Regions from separate parts of the Sodalis glossinidius str. 'morsitans' genome, predicted to be linked through region 3. Evidence: predicted binding sites of a transcription regulator. Region 3 holds the regulator's gene; each other region holds the start of a gene.
The links. The regulator CRP, encoded in region 3, controls carbon source genes, mostly activating them, when cyclic AMP is high. The targets are predictions, from matches to a motif close to ATGTGANNNNNNTCACAT.
Positions count from the first base shown of each region.

Region 1: the regulator CRP is predicted to act here: its motif matches at 1,974-1,991, upstream of SGP1_RS13735 (sugar transporter).
Region 2: the regulator CRP is predicted to act here: its motif matches at 2,359-2,376, upstream of azuC (stress response protein AzuC).
Region 4: the regulator CRP is predicted to act here: its motif matches at 2,302-2,319, upstream of mlc (sugar metabolism global transcriptional regulator Mlc).

Region 1 covers NC_007712.1:2,602,432-2,606,804, forward strand. The annotation lists gene SGP1_RS13725 (DeoR family transcriptional regulator) at 53-673, shown strand; partial or broken gene SGP1_RS13730 (sugar kinase) at 683-1,635, shown strand; gene SGP1_RS13735 (sugar transporter) at 2,102-3,337, shown strand; gene SGP1_RS35715 (hypothetical protein) at 3,738-3,896, shown strand; gene SGP1_RS13740 (alpha/beta hydrolase) at 3,850-4,373, shown strand, end outside.
Region 2 covers NC_007712.1:1,298,028-1,302,400, reverse strand. The annotation lists partial or broken gene SGP1_RS36195 (hypothetical protein) at 190-315, shown strand; gene SGP1_RS06680 (hypothetical protein) at 448-1,218, shown strand; gene SGP1_RS31135 (hypothetical protein) at 1,302-1,517, opposite strand; gene SGP1_RS29270 (hypothetical protein) at 1,534-1,833, opposite strand; gene SGP1_RS06670 (hypothetical protein) at 1,830-2,093, opposite strand; gene azuC (stress response protein AzuC) at 2,432-2,515, shown strand; gene SGP1_RS06665 (helix-turn-helix domain-containing protein) at 2,617-2,943, opposite strand; gene SGP1_RS06660 (helix-turn-helix domain-containing protein) at 3,035-3,286, shown strand; gene SGP1_RS06655 (DMT family transporter) at 3,319-4,278, opposite strand; partial or broken gene SGP1_RS06650 (AraC family transcriptional regulator) at 4,355-4,373, opposite strand, start outside.
Region 3 covers NC_007712.1:3,948,757-3,953,129, reverse strand. The annotation lists gene SGP1_RS36880 (FUSC family protein) at 1-354, opposite strand, end outside; gene SGP1_RS36875 (FUSC family membrane protein) at 741-1,064, opposite strand; gene SGP1_RS36870 (FUSC family membrane protein) at 1,015-1,545, opposite strand; gene crp (cAMP-activated global transcriptional regulator CRP) at 1,597-2,229, opposite strand; gene SGP1_RS20960 (OsmC family protein) at 2,546-2,953, shown strand; gene SGP1_RS20955 (phosphoribulokinase) at 3,000-3,866, opposite strand; gene SGP1_RS20950 (YheU family protein) at 3,987-4,208, opposite strand; partial or broken gene SGP1_RS20945 (LysE family translocator) at 4,337-4,373, shown strand, end outside.
Region 4 covers NC_007712.1:2,450,799-2,455,171, reverse strand. The annotation lists partial or broken gene SGP1_RS33565 (MFS transporter) at 1-169, opposite strand, end outside; partial or broken gene bioD (dethiobiotin synthase) at 212-874, opposite strand; gene mlc (sugar metabolism global transcriptional regulator Mlc) at 992-2,209, opposite strand; partial or broken gene SGP1_RS12980 (LysR family transcriptional regulator) at 2,372-3,270, opposite strand; gene SGP1_RS12975 (MFS transporter) at 3,464-4,373, shown strand, end outside.

The sequences.
Region 1 (4,373 bases), 1.3 Mb from region 3:
ACAGGCTTATTCCGTCCCGTCGTCTTCGTTTTATAGGGGTCACCGCGCGGAAATGTTGTTTCCACTGCTGCCGGCCGGCGAGGTGCCCAACCGCGCCGCGGAACTGGAAATGGCGCTACATTGCGCGCGCCTGGTGGCCGATCGGAATACGCTGTTTTTGGGGCACGGCACCATTACCCGCAAGGTCATTCCCTTGCTGAGCGGCCGTAAAAAGATGCAGCTTATCGTTAATGACCTCCACCAAGCCCTGCTAGCGGATGAGTTTATCGATGGCGAAGTGATCCTGGCGGGTAGTGAAATGATCCGCAACCGCCATGTTCTGGTGGGCACAACGCTGGACAGAGTCGTACAACATTACACGCTCTCCCACTGTATTTTGCAGGCCACATCGCTGGATGCTACCGGCGCGCTCGGCGGCGAGCTGCCGCAGTTGGCACCCCATTACCAACGGGTGCTCGACAAGGCGCAGCTGAAAACGCTGCTGGTCACCTGTTATCCGCCGCCCGAGGGTAATCACGCGCCGGCCGGGCAATTGACTCAGCTTGACAATTTGGTGACATGTGGAGCAGTAAACGGATTTTATCAACAGCAATTGTTCGAGTCGGATTTCATCATCCGCTACAGCAATAACGAGTGCTTTACCTGGACTAATCGGGATTCTACTGGGGATTAAGGGGACGCTATGTCTGTGAGCATCTGCACCATGGGTGAGTTACTGATGGAATTTCTCTGTAAAAACTATAACCAGGGCTTCACCCGGCCCGGGGAGTTCCTCGGCCCCTATCCCAGCGGCGCGCCCGCCATCTTCGCCGCGCAGGTCGCCCGTTTGGGCTTCAGCTCCCTGTTATTCGGCTGCGTCGGCAACGACAATTTCGGCGAACTTAATATCGAGCGGCTGCGCCAGGAGGGCGTAGCAACCGAAGGCATCACCCGGGTAGACAAAGCGCCCACCGGCACCGCCTTCGTCAGCTATCGCACTCCCCTTGAGCAGGATTTTATCTTCAATATTCCCAGCAGCGCTTGCGGTTTCCTCTCCCCAGACCATATTCAGCCCGCCCTGCTTGAGCGCTGCCAGCACTTTCATATTATGGGGTCATCGCTGTTTTCGTTACGTATCATTGACGCCATGCGCAAGGTGATTCAGATAGTCAAAGCCAATCAGGGAACCGTTTCCTTCGATCCCAACATCTGCAAGGAGATGATGAATATCCCCGAGATGCGCTAGACCTTCGACTACATTCTGAAATACACTGATATCTTTTTGCAAGCGAAAGGGAAATGACTGATTTCGCCCACGGCCGCAATCAGTCGGAGGCGGCAATCGTTGCCGACCTGCTGGCGGGAGGCGTGCAGCATGTCACCATCAAACGGGGCGGCAACGGCGCCAGCCATTACCAGTGGCGGCAGGGCGGACTGCAGGAGCAGCATGTCGCGGGTTACCAGACCCCGCTGGTAGACCCCACGGGCGCCGGTGACTGTTTCGGCGCAACTTTTGTCAGCCTGCTGCTGGCCGGCTATCCGGTCAGCGAGGCGCTGACCTATGCCAACGCCAGCGGCGCGCTGGCGGTATCCCGCAAGGGGCCGATGGAGGGCATCTCTACGCTGCAGGAGATTAAACGACTGGTGTTGGCATAAGCGGCGCGCCTGTTTCGACGCTTATCCGCCAAACCCTCGCCGCGGGTCGCCGATCGGCGCATCCTTACACCTGCAGCTCCACGCACAGAATACGAAACACCCAGCACGGGGCTTTGGGCTTTGGGCTTTGGGCTTTGGGCTTTGGGCTTTGGGCTTTGGGCTTTGGGCTTTGGGCTTTGGGCTTTGGGCTTTGGGCTTTGGGCTTTGGGCTTTGGGCTTTGGGCTTTGCGGGCGGCGTATCCCCTTTCGCATGCGTCGCAAAGCATACATTGACGCCTTTCCTTCAACACCAGGCAAAAAACGCGGCACTAAGTTCAGCACGTTGAAACCGCAAAAAAACGCGGCACAGATCACATAACAAGAGTAAACTGTTATCATGCAGCCTGGGCGTCGCAGGCCCCCGCTGCCACGACGATGCTCCACCCGGTGCTTTCCGCTAATTTCTTTTTTGTTGGCTGCCATCTCAATGCAAACGACACGTTCTTCCCGCCAATCTCGGGCCCGCCCGCCGTTTACGCCTCGTACCAGTCGCTCAAGAGCCTGGCTGCGGGTGCTATGCCTGGCGCTGGCGGCCTTTATCTTTAATACCACCGAATTTGTCCCCGTCGGGCTTCTAAGCGATATCGCCGACAGTTTTGCCATGACGCCGGCCCAGGTGGGATTGATCATCACCGTTTACGCTTGGGGGGTAGCACTGATGTCGCTTCCGCTGATGCTGTTGTCAAGCCAGATGGAGCGACGCAACCTGCTGATGGGCACGTTCGCGCTGTTCATCGCCAGCCATGTGCTCACCGCCTTCGCCTGGAATTTCTGGGTGTTGATGTGTTCACGCATCGGAGTAGCGCTGGCACATGCGGTGTTTTGGTCAATAACCGCCTCGCTGGCTATTCGCGTCGGCCCGAAAGGAAAATCAGAGCAATCACTCAGTCTTTTGACCACCGGCACCGTGCTGGCGATGGTGCTGGGGCTGCCGCTGGGGAGACTCATAGGCCAATATTTGGGCTGGCGTATGACCTTTGGCATTATCGGCATCACCGCGCTGGCGATTATGCTGCTTCTGTGGCGTCTGCTGCCGCGTTTGCCCAGTAATCATTCAAGCTCCCTGAGCAGCGTGCCGGCACTGTTTCGCCGCCCTGCGCTGGTGAGCATTTACGGTATCACTGTAGTGGTGGTAACGGCCCACTATACCGCCTACAGCTATATTGAACCTTTCATGCAGCGCGTGGCCTCCGCCGGCGAAAACTTCACCACCATGTTGCTTTTGCTGTTCGGCGCCGCCGGTATCCTCGGCAGCCTGGTATTTTCATTCCTGGGCAACCGTCACCCTACCGCGCTATTGATGGGCGTTATTTTCTGTCTGATGATTTGCCTGCTGTTACTGCTGCCGCTGGCGCCGCATAATCTCGCTATCGCGTTGTTGTGCGTTATCTGGAGCATGGCCATGACCGCCCTCGCCCTGAGTCTTCAGGTGAAAGTCCTCGGCATGGCGCAGGATGCCACTGATGTCGCTATGGCCCTGTTTTCCGGCATTTTCAATCTGGGTATCGGTGCCGGCGCATTACTGGGGAATCAGGTCAGCTTGTTCTTCACCATCGATGATATCGGCCTGGTGGGCGCGCTGATTGCCTTGCTGGGTCTGGCGCTGTGTATATGGGCATTTCGCCGCTACCGCGACGTATTCCGCCTTATCAACCTCGGGTGAGGCAGGTTACCATCGCTGCCGCCGGCGGGCGTTACCGGAGGGCTTGGCATGCTGAGTTGGCGGTTGGCGGAGCGCCATGCCGGCCACCGCGAAAGGTCGATACCTGCGCGAAGCACTTTCAAGCTGCATCGGCATACTGACGCCCTGCGTGAGGCCCCAGACAGCAGGCATGATGACGCCCGCGCGAGGCCCCGGGCAGCAGGCACCTTAGCGCTTGTGGCGCGTCAGGTGTCAGAGGAGACATGTCTCCTCTGACGCCGGCCGCTATCTTGCCCTGGCTTTTAGCCGTCGCCGGCAACGTCATACTTTTGTCATAACTCGCTCATGCCGCGGTCAGTTTCACCAGCCTACACTCTTCTATGAAATGAACACCTATACTTACCAACTAGAGGAACATGTTATGAAACTGACCCTCGGTCAATCCATTAAAATTATCGCCCTCTCCAGCGTCTGTCTGATGGCGGGCGTCAGCACCGCAGCACAGGCCGAAAACGTAAAAAAACATCGTTCTGGTGCACGGCGCCTTTGTCGGCGGCGCGGGCTGGCGTCCGGTCTATGACATTCTAACGCAAGATGGTTATAAAGTGACTCTGGTTCAGGAACCGCTGACCTCGTTCAAAGAAGATGTCGCCGCCACCCAACGCGTCCTGGCTCAGCAAGACGGCCCGGTGATTCTGATCGGCCACAGCTACGGCAGCACGATTATTAGCGAAGCGGGCAATGATTCACATGTCGCCGGTTTGGTCTATATCGCCGCCCACGCGCTCGACGTCGGCGAATCCAGCGGCGGCAATGGCAAAAAATACCCCAACAGCGCGCACCCTGTGAAAACGCCTGACGGATATATGATGCTGGCGCCGGCAAATTACCCCGGCGATTTCGCGGCTGACCTGCCCGCCAAACAGGCCATGTTTGAAGCACAGGCGCAGATGCCGATCGCAGAGGCCATTTTCTCCACCACCATCGATAATCCAGCCTGGAAAACCAAACCCAGCTGGTACATGGTTGCGAAAGCGGACAAAATCATTAATCCCGA
Region 2 (4,373 bases), 1.5 Mb from region 3:
CCAGACCGGCGGGGGACATTGACCGGGTCAGCTATGTTCACGCCGCCGGTCTGGCGGCGGTAAAAACCCGCTCGGCAGTCTTCTGCAATACGACAACCAGCCTCCTCTCCACTATCTCGCCTGGGGGGAACAGGCGCCGACGGCACCGGCTGATGATGCCGGTACAAACCTCTTGCCGGGTTATCTGCCCTGTGGCAGGGCGAGATCTTTGATGCACCGAGCGGCGGCTACTTTTTCGGTAACGGCTATCGGCTTTATCGTCCCGACCTCCAGGGCTTTACTACTCTGGATACGCTGCGACAGGGCGGAATTTCAGGCATTAACTGCTATCTTTACGGCCGCGGCGACCCGATCAACCGTTACGATCCCGATGGCCGCTTAAGCTGGAACGCTTGGGCGAATTATGCCTATGGCGCTGGCGCCACGTTGCTGGCCCAGGCAGTGTTTATGGCCGCCGGGCCAGTAGGTTTCGCTGCCGCGCTGACCTTGTCCGCCGCCGAATTGACCAGCGGTCTGCTCGCAATTGCCGCCGGCATGCTGGATCGCCAGCATCCGCACGCGGCCAGCGTATTGTCATTGTGTTCATTAGGCATTGCGCTGGCGGCCAGCGGTATCGGCGAAGCGGCCGCGGCCAAAGAGGCGTTGACAGTAGAAAGCGCGGGCTTTGCGCCGCGGCCCATTTACCACCTCAACGCCTCGGAGATGGGATTATACACCAACTACGCCAACCGGCGCATCCTGGCATTCCAGACCCATGGCGCGCCGACAGGCGCGCTATTGCAGGATCCCGGCGGTCAACTGGTTTCCGCCGCGACGATCGCGCGCGAGTACATACAGCCACTGCTGAATGTTGCCATGGAAATCGAGCAGCAGGTATTTTCACCCAATGAGCCGTTATTGCTCCTTGCCTGCTATGGCTCGCGCAGCGGTACGGCACGGGAGGTGGCCAATGTACTGTGCCGGCCGGTGGCAGCCTACGATAACGTGCTGTACACCATAAAGGCGATATTTGCCGAGGGCTGGATGGGCAGCGATGTAATGCCGCGCTATCAGGTGATCCATAACCCTCTACGGCGTTTATGGCTGCATATCAGTGGCCAGCCGATGCTTCAGTCGGCCAGCTATCAAATGGTCTATCCGGACGGCTTTGACGCCATGCAGCAGGGAACACTATCAGCCATCAACAACTTCGAGCGTCATTATTATGGACTAAATTAACGGCATGCCCCGTTAGAACGGACCGGCGGTCAAGACGCCGGCATTGCCCTTCCCCACGTGTAATCGCCCACCCGTCTGCGGGGTCAATAGGCAGCTCCTTGACCGGCATCAACCAGGCTGTCATAGCCGGGGATGCGATAGCGCGATTCGCGCCCCTGCGCCTTTGGCGGAGTGGGCCTATGTCCATCCCCCGAGAACCAACAGTTTCTCATGACGCTTTCATTATGCATCAGCAGAGCTCTCTTGGTGCGAGCGTCCAACAGGTCGATATCCCTGTCGGTAAGATACAGCGGCGTCACCTAACTGCAGCCGGTATCAACGATCGCCGGCAGCGTCGGGATAGCGCCACTTTTCCCGCAGCCGCTTATCAACATCACCAGCAGACAAACGAGTAATTTCATCCTTGATGTCCCCTGACGTTCTGGCAACCTCACTCTGCCGTTGAACGATATGCGCCACCGCTTCCCGCCTAGCCACCTCGCGCTGCACGTTGGCCCGCTTTTGCGCCGCGTCGCGCCCGCGCGCCCTGCCACAACCGAAAACCGCCATCAGTAACCCCATCATTCCCCCCAGCAGCGTGGCGAAGATGCCAGGGTGTGAGAACATCGCCATCATTGATTTTCTCCCGCCGGCTGGCAGGTCTCGGTGACCACGGCAGCAGTATCGGCGCGTTTATAGCCCAACGCCTTATCCATGGAGATTTTTTTGTTGAGAACGTTAGCCCCGACCGCCACACCGAAATACAGGCCGAACATCCATTCGCTTAGGCACAAATGGTAGGGATACCAGCAAATCACGCCGGTACAGGTTAAAAAGGCGATGGCCTGGGTCCATTTACTGAGCGAATAGCGGCCATGACCAACGCTTTTGAGCATACATGCAATCCCCATTACTTCCCTGCCGTTTGACGGCATGTCTGCATCATCCTGAGTTGTCTTGCCTCCTTCCCCGCTTGGCAGGGGAACAGCGTTTAATGTAGGAGCCGCAGAGCAAACCTCAGCGCAACGATTCAGGGGTGCCGTGTATGACCGCGCGCAGGTTTTCACGACGTTGCGGGTTGGCGCCAAGGAGGTCGAAACGAAGACGTAATGGGAACGGCGGGTAATTTTTATGTGACTTGAATCACAAAAAATTGCATTAATGTGACGAATATCATATTATAGGCGCATCAGAATTAAACATTGGCAACACACCGAACTGGTCGAGGAACAAGATGAAATTTCGTAACTTTATCAAAAAAATTCTGGCGTCCTATCTGAACACCGTCAAAGATGTACCGCCCGGCGCCATAATGTAATTCCGTCCTTGCGACAAATAAAAAAAGCTGCCACGGCAGCTTTTTTTATGTTTCGATTATTTTAATGGCCCGGCGCCTACCCGCACGTTGTCGCCATTGCCTCATTTTGCCCGCAGACGGCGCGCACATTGCATCACTTCCCCACGCCGCGGCTTCGCCAGCGCCAGAAAAATAAGCATCAACTCCGCTAACTCATCATCTTCGGTATACAGATAAGCGAGCGGCACCTCAAGCACCGTTGCCAAATGCTGGGCAATTTGAATATTGGCCTCATGGACGCCTTTCTCATAACGATTGATACGCGTACTGGCAACGAACTCATCGATACCCGCCGCAATACCCAATTGCTTTTGCGAAAGGCCCTTGGCCTGCCGTGCCTGTTTTAACCGGCGGCAAAAGACATCAAGATAAGAAGGTCGTGTGATCATAGCTACGATAATCGTAGTTTCGGCTTGTCATTATAACTACGAATAACGTAGTATTGTAGCAGGAGATTCAAAACCCACAGGAGATGTGTGCATGAAGGAAGACTGGCACAAGGCTGATATCATAGCTGCATTACGTAAACGCGGTACTTCCCTGGGCGCCCTGTCCCGCGCCTTTGGCTTAAGCTCCACGACGCTGTCTAACACACTGCATCGTCCATGGCCTAAGGGGGAAAGAGTGATAGCTGAAGTGATCGGCGTCCCGGCGGCCGAGATTTGGCCGAGCCGCTATTATGATCACACTGGCGCCCTACGGCCGAGAAAAGAGAAAGCCAAGGGCGCCTGAGTGCGGCCGTCGCCACCGCGGCCACCTGACGCTTAGAGTGAAACGATTTTTTCCACCTGCTCTGGTTTGATACTGACCGCATAGGCGACGCCGATAATCAGACACGCGATGCCGGTAAGGGACAACAGCGGCGGCCACGCCTGACGCAGCAAAAAGGTATAGGTCAGGCCGGCCAAGGTTTCAAAAACGATAAGCGGCCCCACCAGTACCGTGGGCAAGCGCTGGCTTGCCTCGTTCCAGCAAAAGGCACCCAGCCAGGAACACAGCAGTCCGATGGCGATCATCAGCGGCACGAACACCATTGGCCGCGGACCGAATGGCAAGGGGAACGCCTGATGGGTGAACCCCATTGCCAAGCAAATTACCCCATAGGCCACCGCCGCCAGCGGCAGAGTGGCAAGCCCCTGCGCCGTAGCCCAGGTAGTGGGTTTATGGCACGCATGGCGACGCAGCCAGCGCGCGTTACGCAGGGGATACCAGGTCCAGCACACCACGGCGATGAGCGCCAGAGCAATGCCGCTCAAATAACGCCACAAATCAAAAGGTTGCACGTTTTGTCTCAATTCAGCCGCATTCACGCACACCAGACCGGTGGCAATTAACAACAAGGCCGGCGACAAACGCCCCCAGGGCAATTTACCCTCGTCCCGTCCATAGGCGACATTGGCGCTTACCGCCAGCAACACCGGCAGCGTGCCGATGATCATGGTGGAAATCGGCGCCCCTGTGCGCTGTATGGAGCTGCTCAGACAGGTGTAATAAATCAGATTGCCGACCAGCGATAGTTTTACCGCCTCCAACCAGTCCTGTCGTTGCAGCCGCTTTAAGCGGTGCCGGTCATACCAGGCCATAGGCAAGGCAATGAGCCCGAAAGAAACATAGCGCCCCGCCGACTGCAGAACGCCGGGGTAATCCGGCACCAGCAGGGGTCCTACGAAAATCATTCCCCATAATAAGCCCGCGCCGAGCGCGAAAAATATCCCTGTTATCATCATGTTTCCTGTTTTTTGTTAGGATCATCTCTGATTGTGCCCGGTGCTAACAGCAAAATATTGTATGAGATTGCGGTCAGCGTGCCGCCGGTAGC
Region 3 (4,373 bases):
GCGCAGCAGACCGCTCTGCCATTGCGGCCACAGCCATAGCGTGCCGCCAAACGCCAGCATACAGCCAATCAAGGTATCGACCAGCCGCGGCAGCAGGAAATGCGCGCCGTTTAACGACAGCAGTTGCAGGGTATACACGGTCACTAGCGTCATGCCGGTCATCGCCAGACCGTAATTTTTACGCAGCACCAAATAGCCGGCAAGCGTCACCAGCAGCATGCCGGTCAGGATAACGCCATCGCCCATCTGCAACTGGAGCGTCCCCGTGGCGATGACCAAGCACGCCAGGGTGCCCAGCGCCCGATGCTGAATGCGCACCCGGGTAGCGTTATAGCCATTCTGGCTGACAAACATGATAGTCATCAAGATCCAATAGGGTTTCGGTAGGTTGAACACCAGGCCCAGACTACTGCCGACAGCCAGCATAAGGCCTAGGCGGGCGGCATTACGCAGCGCCATGGATTTAAGGGAACAATAAATTTTCAGCGCCGGCCAGAACGGCAAACGCTGCTGGTTATCCGCCATCACATCACGACGATAAAGAGGACGTTGGGAGCGCAACAGGCGGTAGATGCGGCTGAAATGGAAATAGCAGAACTGGCCTACCGGATTATCCGGATTGGTGGCGGGCGATCTTTTCCAGCGCCGACAGGCCGGCATCGGCAGAAAAACGGTCAGGCGGGCGATGATAAAGAATATCGTCCGCCAAGACGCGCAGCCGGGCGGCGGCGACACGCGCGTTATAGCGCAATACCCGCCTCGGCGTGGCTTTGCTGCACCAGCTTTTGCACTTCGTCCGGCTGGTGCAGGTTCACCGCGATATGCTCTTGTAAATCCAGCGCAACCTGGAAGGCGCGTAGCAGTTTCTTGTACTGGGTGAGATGGTTAGCGGAGAGCATATGCAACTGCTGATACACTTGCGATATCTGGTCGATAACTTTCTGCTGGCGGGCAAACAGCGGCGGCAGCGCGCTGTCGGGATCGGTATGCTGAGTCAGCAGGCTGTATTTTGCTTCAATATAATCCGCTAGCTCTCGGTACAGCAAACTGAGCGCTTCGCGCATCGGCTGCTCTTGCCACAGCCGGAACCACAGCGCGTTGAACAGCCCATACCAGGCGGGGTCCCCGCACATAGAGCAGCGGTGGCAGCCAGAGCGGCACATTGCCGGTCAGTCCCAGGGTAAATACCGCAGCGATAAGCGATGCCGGCAGCAGGAGGCCATGCAGCGGACTGATTTCGCCGCTGACGCCGAACAGGAGCGCCAGGCCCAACATGACAAACGGCAGCGGGGCGCCGTGCGCCAACAGCAACTGGATAAATATACTGCTCAGGGCAAACAGCGAGCCGCCGACGGCCAGCCGTTTAAAGAAACGCTTATGGAGCTGATCCAGGCCGGCGATGTTACAGCAGGCGGGCACCAGAGAGAACAGCAGCCCCTGTTGCAGACTGTTGAACATTAGGCCGATAGCGACCGGCAGGCACAGGACTATCGTTTGCCTCAGGGCATAATTTACTTCGGGGTGATAAATGAGTCTGCGCCACATAAGTCAACTAAAGGGGCGTGGCCGTCCTGACCATGCCCGTGGTGAGAGAGATTAGCGGGTACCGTAAACGACAATGGTTTTTCCGTGGGCGGAGATGAGATTCTGATCCTCAAGCATTTTCAAAATACGGCCGACCGTTTCCCGTGAACAGCCGACAATCTGGCCGATTTCCTGCCGGGTAATTTTGATTTGCATACCGTCCGGATGGGTCATGGCGTCCGGCTGCTTGGCCAGGTTCAGCAATGTTTGCGCGATTCGCCCGGTCACATCCAGGAAGGCCAGGTTGCCGACTTTCTCTGAGGTTACCTGAAGGCGGCTGGCCATTTGTGAAGACAGACGCATCAAGATGTCGGGATTCACCTGGATCAACTGGCGAAATTTCTTATAGGAGATTTCCGCCACTTCACAGGCCGTTTTCGCCCGCACCCAGGCGCTGCGCTCCTGCCCTTCTTCAAACAACCCCAGCTCGCCGATAAAATCGCCCTGATTAAGATAGGAAAGGATCATCTCCTTACCCTCTTCATCCTTGATAAGCACCGCGACGGAGCCTTTGACGATGTAGTAGAGCGTTTCAGCCTTTTCACCCTGGTGAATCAACGTACTCTTCGATGGATACTTATGAATATGGCAATGAGACAGGAACCATTCGAGAGTCGGGTCTGTTTGCGGTTTGCCAAGAACCATTCGCTGTTATCCTCTTTTGTCATCGCTGTCCTGTGTCAGGAGCAACGTATTCCCTGTAATGTAAGGTGTTATTATGATGTCATTCCGTTCATAAACGGAACCTATAAAGGGAACTTATCAGGTCCAATGTTGGTGACGTTTCGATCGCTCTCTTGCTCTTTCACTGTCAGTGAGTTCGATCCTGCCTTGTTTTTAGCATAGCTTTGAGAGGCTGTCTTGTATTGTCTCGCTTCAGCATGATGCATCTGCGGTTACATTGCCAGTTTGCCGGCAAAAAGGTAGTCTTTCATAAAGAATTTTATCAGGAGTTAACGCTATGCAAGCGCGAGTGAAGTGGGTGGAAGGGCTGTCATTTATCGGCGAATCCGCCTCGGGCCATCAGATTATCATGGATGGCAACAGCGGCGAAAAGGCCCCCAGCCCGATGGAAATGCTGCTGATGTCCGCCGGCGGCTGTAGCGCTATTGACGTGGTATCGATTCTGCAAAAGGGCCGCGCCGACGTGCGCGACTGCGAGGTCAAACTGACGTCGACCCGCCGCGAAGAAGCGCCGCGCCTGTTTACCCATATTAATCTGCATTTCGTTGTCACCGGCCGCGACCTGACGGACAAGATCGTGGAGCGGGCGGTCGCGCTTTCGGCGGAAAAGTACTGTTCGGTATCGCTGATGTTGGGCAAAGCCGCCACTATTACGCACAGCTTCGAGGTGCGTAATCTCGACTGAGAACAGGGATTGGCGTCGCCTGCAACGGGGACGCCATCGTTGCCCTTTAGCGAATTCGTTTTCCTTCCAGCAATTGTTTGACCAGCGGCGCCATAATCAATTCCATTGCCAGACCCATTTTGCCACCCGGCACCACCAGCGTGTTGATGTTGGAAATAAACCATCCCTGCAGCATGGCCAATAAATAGGGAAAGTCGATGTCGTCCAGGTCGCGGAAGTGAATGACGACAAAACTTTCGTACAATGACGGAATCGCTTTAGCTGCAAAGGGATTGGATGTGTCCACCGTCGGCACCCGCTGAAAGTTGATATGGGTACGGGAAAATTGCGGCGTGATAAAATTGATGTAATCTTCCATGGAGCGCACCACGGAATCCATAACGGCTTCGTGTGAATGACCACGTTCATTAGTATCGCGCACCAATTTTTGGATCCACTCCAGGTTGACTATCGGCACCACGCCCACCAGCAAATCCACATGGCGCGCAACATCATTTTGTTCGGTCACGACGCCGCCGTGCAGCCCTTCGTAAAAGAGAACATCGGTCGGCTCCGGCAGTGGCTGCCAGGGGGTAAAGGTACCAAGTACCTGATTATAGGGAACCGCTTCGCCATAGGTATGCAAGTATTTACGCGCTTGTCCGCGCCCGCTTTCCCCATAATGGTAAAACGTTCTCTCCAGTAGGTCGAAGTTATTCGCATCCGGGCCGAAATAACTCACGTGCCGGCCTAAATCACGCGCTTTACGAATAGCCAGATCCATTTCCGGCCGGGTGAAGTGGTGAAAGCTGTCGCCTTCCAGCTCCGCGGCGCGGATAGTTAATTGCTGAAAGATTTTGCGAAAAGCCAGGCTGGTGGTGGTACCGGCGCCGCTGGAGCCGGTGACCCTAATAATGTTGATAACCTCTGTCAAATGACGTGCGGTCGGGCGCAGGTTATCGTTATCACGTTTGGCACCGCAGGGCCACCGCGAGGCTTGCTCGTTTCCGCCGTGCGTTAGCCGGGAGCGGGGTTGACCGCACCGGCGGCGCCGCTAATAGGGACGATATTGGCCGCGCGGCATAATGTTAATGCTTTCATGCAGTTCCGACCACACCAGCACCGCTTCGCCGGATTGCACCTGGCGTAACACATCCGCGACCTTTTGCTGCAGGCTTTTTTCCTGTAAGCCATAATCCGTGCCTTCGCGCAGCACAAACGATTCGATCAAATTATACAGCGTGGTGGGATCAATCTGTTGCCAGGGAATGATCATGATCGGTATTTCTCCAGTGGTTGGCGGGCCGGCGGCGCGACGAAAATTCACCGACAATTCGCTTGTCGAATCGGCACCGCGCTGTTAATTTCATAAACGTCATTGCCGGGAGCAATAGTGCGGGATATATGGAGCTGGGTCTGTTTTTATCGATGCTGGGTTTTC
Region 4 (4,373 bases), 1.5 Mb from region 3:
CGAAAAACACCGGTGGGCGGCCGTAAATCGGGATGCTGATGGCCTGCAACAACAGGTAAATCGAGAACACCCAGCTCAGCAGAGGAAAGCCGCCCAGACTGGCGATGATATCCGGCATGGCGGTGGCGACGATGGTGACTTCTACCGCCGCCATAAACATGGTTAACATACAGGCAATAAGTATTCCGCCGCGTCGCGTTGGCGCCGCGACGTTCAGCGGCGTTAAGTCGGTAAATTTAGCCAAATCCCGCTGCTCTGCACGCGGCAAATAAGGCAACTCACCCAACTGCGGCGCCGGTATGATGTGATTTAGCACGCTCAGAACTTCGGCGTAGTGCGCCAATCTGGGATTGATGCGGTTAGCGACCCAGCCCAACAGCGGCAGACCGTCGTTGAGGATAGCCTCAGCGGTCAGCTTCGCATGGCTGATACAGCCAAGCTTGATGCCGATCACCAGCACCACGGGTAAACGCTCGCGAATGATCCACTCAGAGTAAGGCCGATAATCGTTCATAATCGCGCGCCAACCGCAATTGCCGTCCACCACAACCATATCCGCCAGCGCAGAGAGATGCCGTAGTCCGCGGCTCATGGCCTCATAATCCACCGCAGCGCCGGTGAAACAGCCGGCGGCGGCCTCGGGGAGCAGCAGCAGATTGACATCACTGTAAGGCCGTTCCAACGAGGACGACGTCTGCAACACGAGCGCATCGTGGTTGCGCAGCCCCTCGGCGGTCATCAGGTTGCTTTCGGCAATCGGTTTATAACCGACTGTCGTGAAATGGCTCGCCGCCAAATGCTGCAATAGTGCGCGCGCGACAACAGTCTTACCCACGGCGGTATCCGTACCGGTGACAAACATATGTTTCAACATGGCAACTCCAGACTGTCGTAATCCATTAGACTTGATAAAATTTCGCGGGAGGATCAGAGAGGAATGTACGTCATTGCGGCGAGGTGTGGCTTGCGTTAGCTCAATATTTTGGCGGTTTTACCCCTGCATCAGCTTTAGCAAAAGTGAACCATCGTAAAGTGCATCTTTCACCAGCGCCGCGCCGGGCATGGTGCCATGATTGCTAAAACGGGTTGCCTGAATTTGTATCCGCCGGCTGTAATCCGGCAGCGATTGTTGCTGGATGCAACGCTGGATGACTGGATAGAGGATTGACGCCGCAACGTTAAGCGGCGATCCCACCAAAATTTTTTCCGGATTAAATACATTTACCATCATCGCCAGAATACGCCCCACGTTAAGCCCGACGCCGGTGATGACATCCTGCGCCACGCGGTCACCGGCCAGCGCTGCGCTGCACAAGCGGTCCACTCTTAAGCTGACACCGTTGAGCGGCGAGTCCGGCTGGCGCTTCAGCCGCTGGCGGGTGTGTTCAAAGATGCTTTCCATGCCGGCGACGGTTTCAAGGCAGCCGCGATTACCGCAATAACATCGCCTGCCATCGGGATCGATCTGCGTATGACCGATTTCCACCAACGTTTGGCTGCCGCCGTGCAGCAAACGGCCGCCGATTATCACGCCGGCGCCGACATTATGATCAATAACGATTTGTATGATGTCGTTGCATCCCTGCGCCGCGCCGTAGAGCGCTTCGGCCATGGTCCAGGCGCAAATATCATGCTGCAGATATACCGGTACGCCGATGTGGCTGCTGAGAACATCACCCAACGGCATATCACACACCTCATACCAGGGCATACGGTGGATGACGCCGGCCTGCGCGTCGATAATACCGGGCACCGTCACGGCGATTGCCGTCAATCGCTCCAACTGACACTGATGGCGGTTGAAGAAGGCATCCACTTCGGCAATGAGACGGGTCAGTAACGGCAAGGGTGCTTGCGACGGCAACGGAACGGTGTCTTCCACCACCAGTTTACTGGACAATTCACGCAGTGACAGCGAGAGGCTGCCGTGGCTGATATGTAACGACAAAAAATGCCAGGCTTGCGTCTCCACCACCACGCCAATCGCCGGCCTTCCACGCAAGCCGTTTTCCTGGTATTCCGTTTCCCCCACCAGGTGCGCTTCCATCAGCTCACGCACGATTTTAGTGATACTTGCGGGTGCTAAACGCGCGTATTTGGACAGCGTGATACGGGAGACTGGACCATACGTATCAATCAGACGGTACACCGCTCCCACATTCGCCTGTTTAATTTGATCAATATGCCCGGGTTGACCAATGCCAATCACTGACCCGCTCCCGCTATTTTTCACGCTATAAAATAAAAAGATTAGGGTTATGGTGAAACTTTTACGTTTAGCCGTCAACTATTTGATTGGAAATGTGATTTGCTGCACATATTTATCCTTGGCGCTGGCGCCCCCCTGCTTTGCGGCGTCCGGTACGGAAAACTACTGCCGCTGCAGCATGAGTCCTATCATACGCTGCGCCGACGCCGACAGGGCGCGCTGTCGGTTGGTGACCAACCAGACTTCGGTTTTGGCGTCGGGCTCCTGCAGCGCTAGATAACGCACACTGTCAATCTTGATACGCAGAAACGACGCCGGCAGTATCGATACGCCCAGCCTGGCCGCGACCAGACCGACGATAGTCATGGCTTCGCCAACTTCCTGGGTGATATAGGGATCGATATCGTAGCGTTTGAGCAGCAGTAAAATTTCATCATACAGCGCGCGGTACCGACCTTGCGGTCGAAAAAAACAAAGGGCTCATCCGCCAGCTGGCGTACCGTGATGCTTTCGCCGGCGACGCTGGCAAGGGGATGATCTTGGTGCACCACCGCAATGAGCGGTTCGCGCAGCAGCAGCTGATAATCCAGCGTCTCGGGCAGCGGCGTGTTGCGCATGATACCGATGTCGAGCTTACCGGTAAGCAAGGGTTCAATCTGCTGCTTGGTATTGGTATCTACCATCTGGATATGCACATCGGGATGCTGCTGGCGAAATGCCAATAGGCTGGCCGAAATGGATTTGATAAAAGGCGCCGAGGCGGTAAAACCGATAGTGACCTCGCCCAATTCCCCGCGGTGGACCCTCGCTGCGCGATCCGCTGCCTGATTAACCTGAGCAATGATTTGCCACGCCTGTTCTAGGAACTGGCGTCCGGCCGGCGTCAGCCTGACATTGCGATTGTTGCGTTCCAACAGCAATGCTCCCACCTGCTGCTCCAGGATCTGGATCTGCTGGCTTAGCGGCGGCTGCGAGATATGCAATTTTTCGGCGGCGCGGCCGAAATGTAGCGTCTCGGCGACCGCGATGAAATAACGTAAATGCCTAAACTCAATATTAATATTTTAAATATATTAATTATTATTGTTAATATATTAGACAAAAAAATCGCCGTTTCCTATCCTTATTAAACGATTCATCTAGTTAGCGGCCCCTGCCGTTACTGTTAACCCTGCATGATGTTGGCATTAAGGATTTATCGTGAACACCTTTTCGCGCACGACGTCGTCAGCGCCGGACGCGCCGGCGACCCTAATCGCCCAGCCCGTTGCTGCACCGTCCCGATCACTGTACATCAAACGCGGTACCCCGCAATTTATCCAGCTCACACTGGCCCTGTTTTCCGCCGGCCTGGCGACCTTCGCCCTGCTCTATTGCGTACAACCTATCTTGCCGGTGCTCTCGGCGGATTTCGGCGTTTCCCCCGCCGCCAGTAGTCTTTCGCTGTCGGTCTCCACCGGCACGATGGCGCTGGGTCTTTTGTTTACCGGCCCCTTGTCTGACGCCGTGGGCCGTAAATCGGTCATGGTGGTGGCCTTGATACTGGCTGCCAGTTTTACAATTTGCAGCGCTTTCATAACTAGTTGGCAGGGTATTCTCTTGACGCGAGCCTGTATTGGGTTGTCGCTAAGCGGCGTCGCCGCTGTGGCGATGACCTATCTTAGCGAAGAGATACACCCGAGCGTAGTGGCGTTTTCCATGGGGCTTTATATTAGTGGCAACTCTATCGGCGGCATGAGCGGCCGGTTATTAAGCGGCGTCATGACCGATTTGTTTTCCTGGCGTATAGCGGTGGGTTTTATCGGACTGGGCGCTTTACTGGCCGCAGTGATGTTCTGGCGTATATTGCCCGCCTCGCGCCATTTCAGGCCGACCTCGCTGAAACCCCGCAACTTGGCAATCAATTTCCACTTGCACTGGCGTGACAAGGGCCTGCCGCTTCTGTTTATCGAAGGCTTTTTGCTGATGGGCGCTTTTGTTACGTTGTTTAACTACATCGGCTATCGCCTGCTCTCCCCGCCCTGGCTGCTTAGCCAGGCGGTAGTAGGATTATTGTCGGTCGTCTATTTAACCGGCTCCTGGAGTTCGCCAAAGGCCGGCGCGCTTACCGGGCATTACGGCCGCGGACCGGTCATGATGGTGGCGATCATGATTATGATTGCCG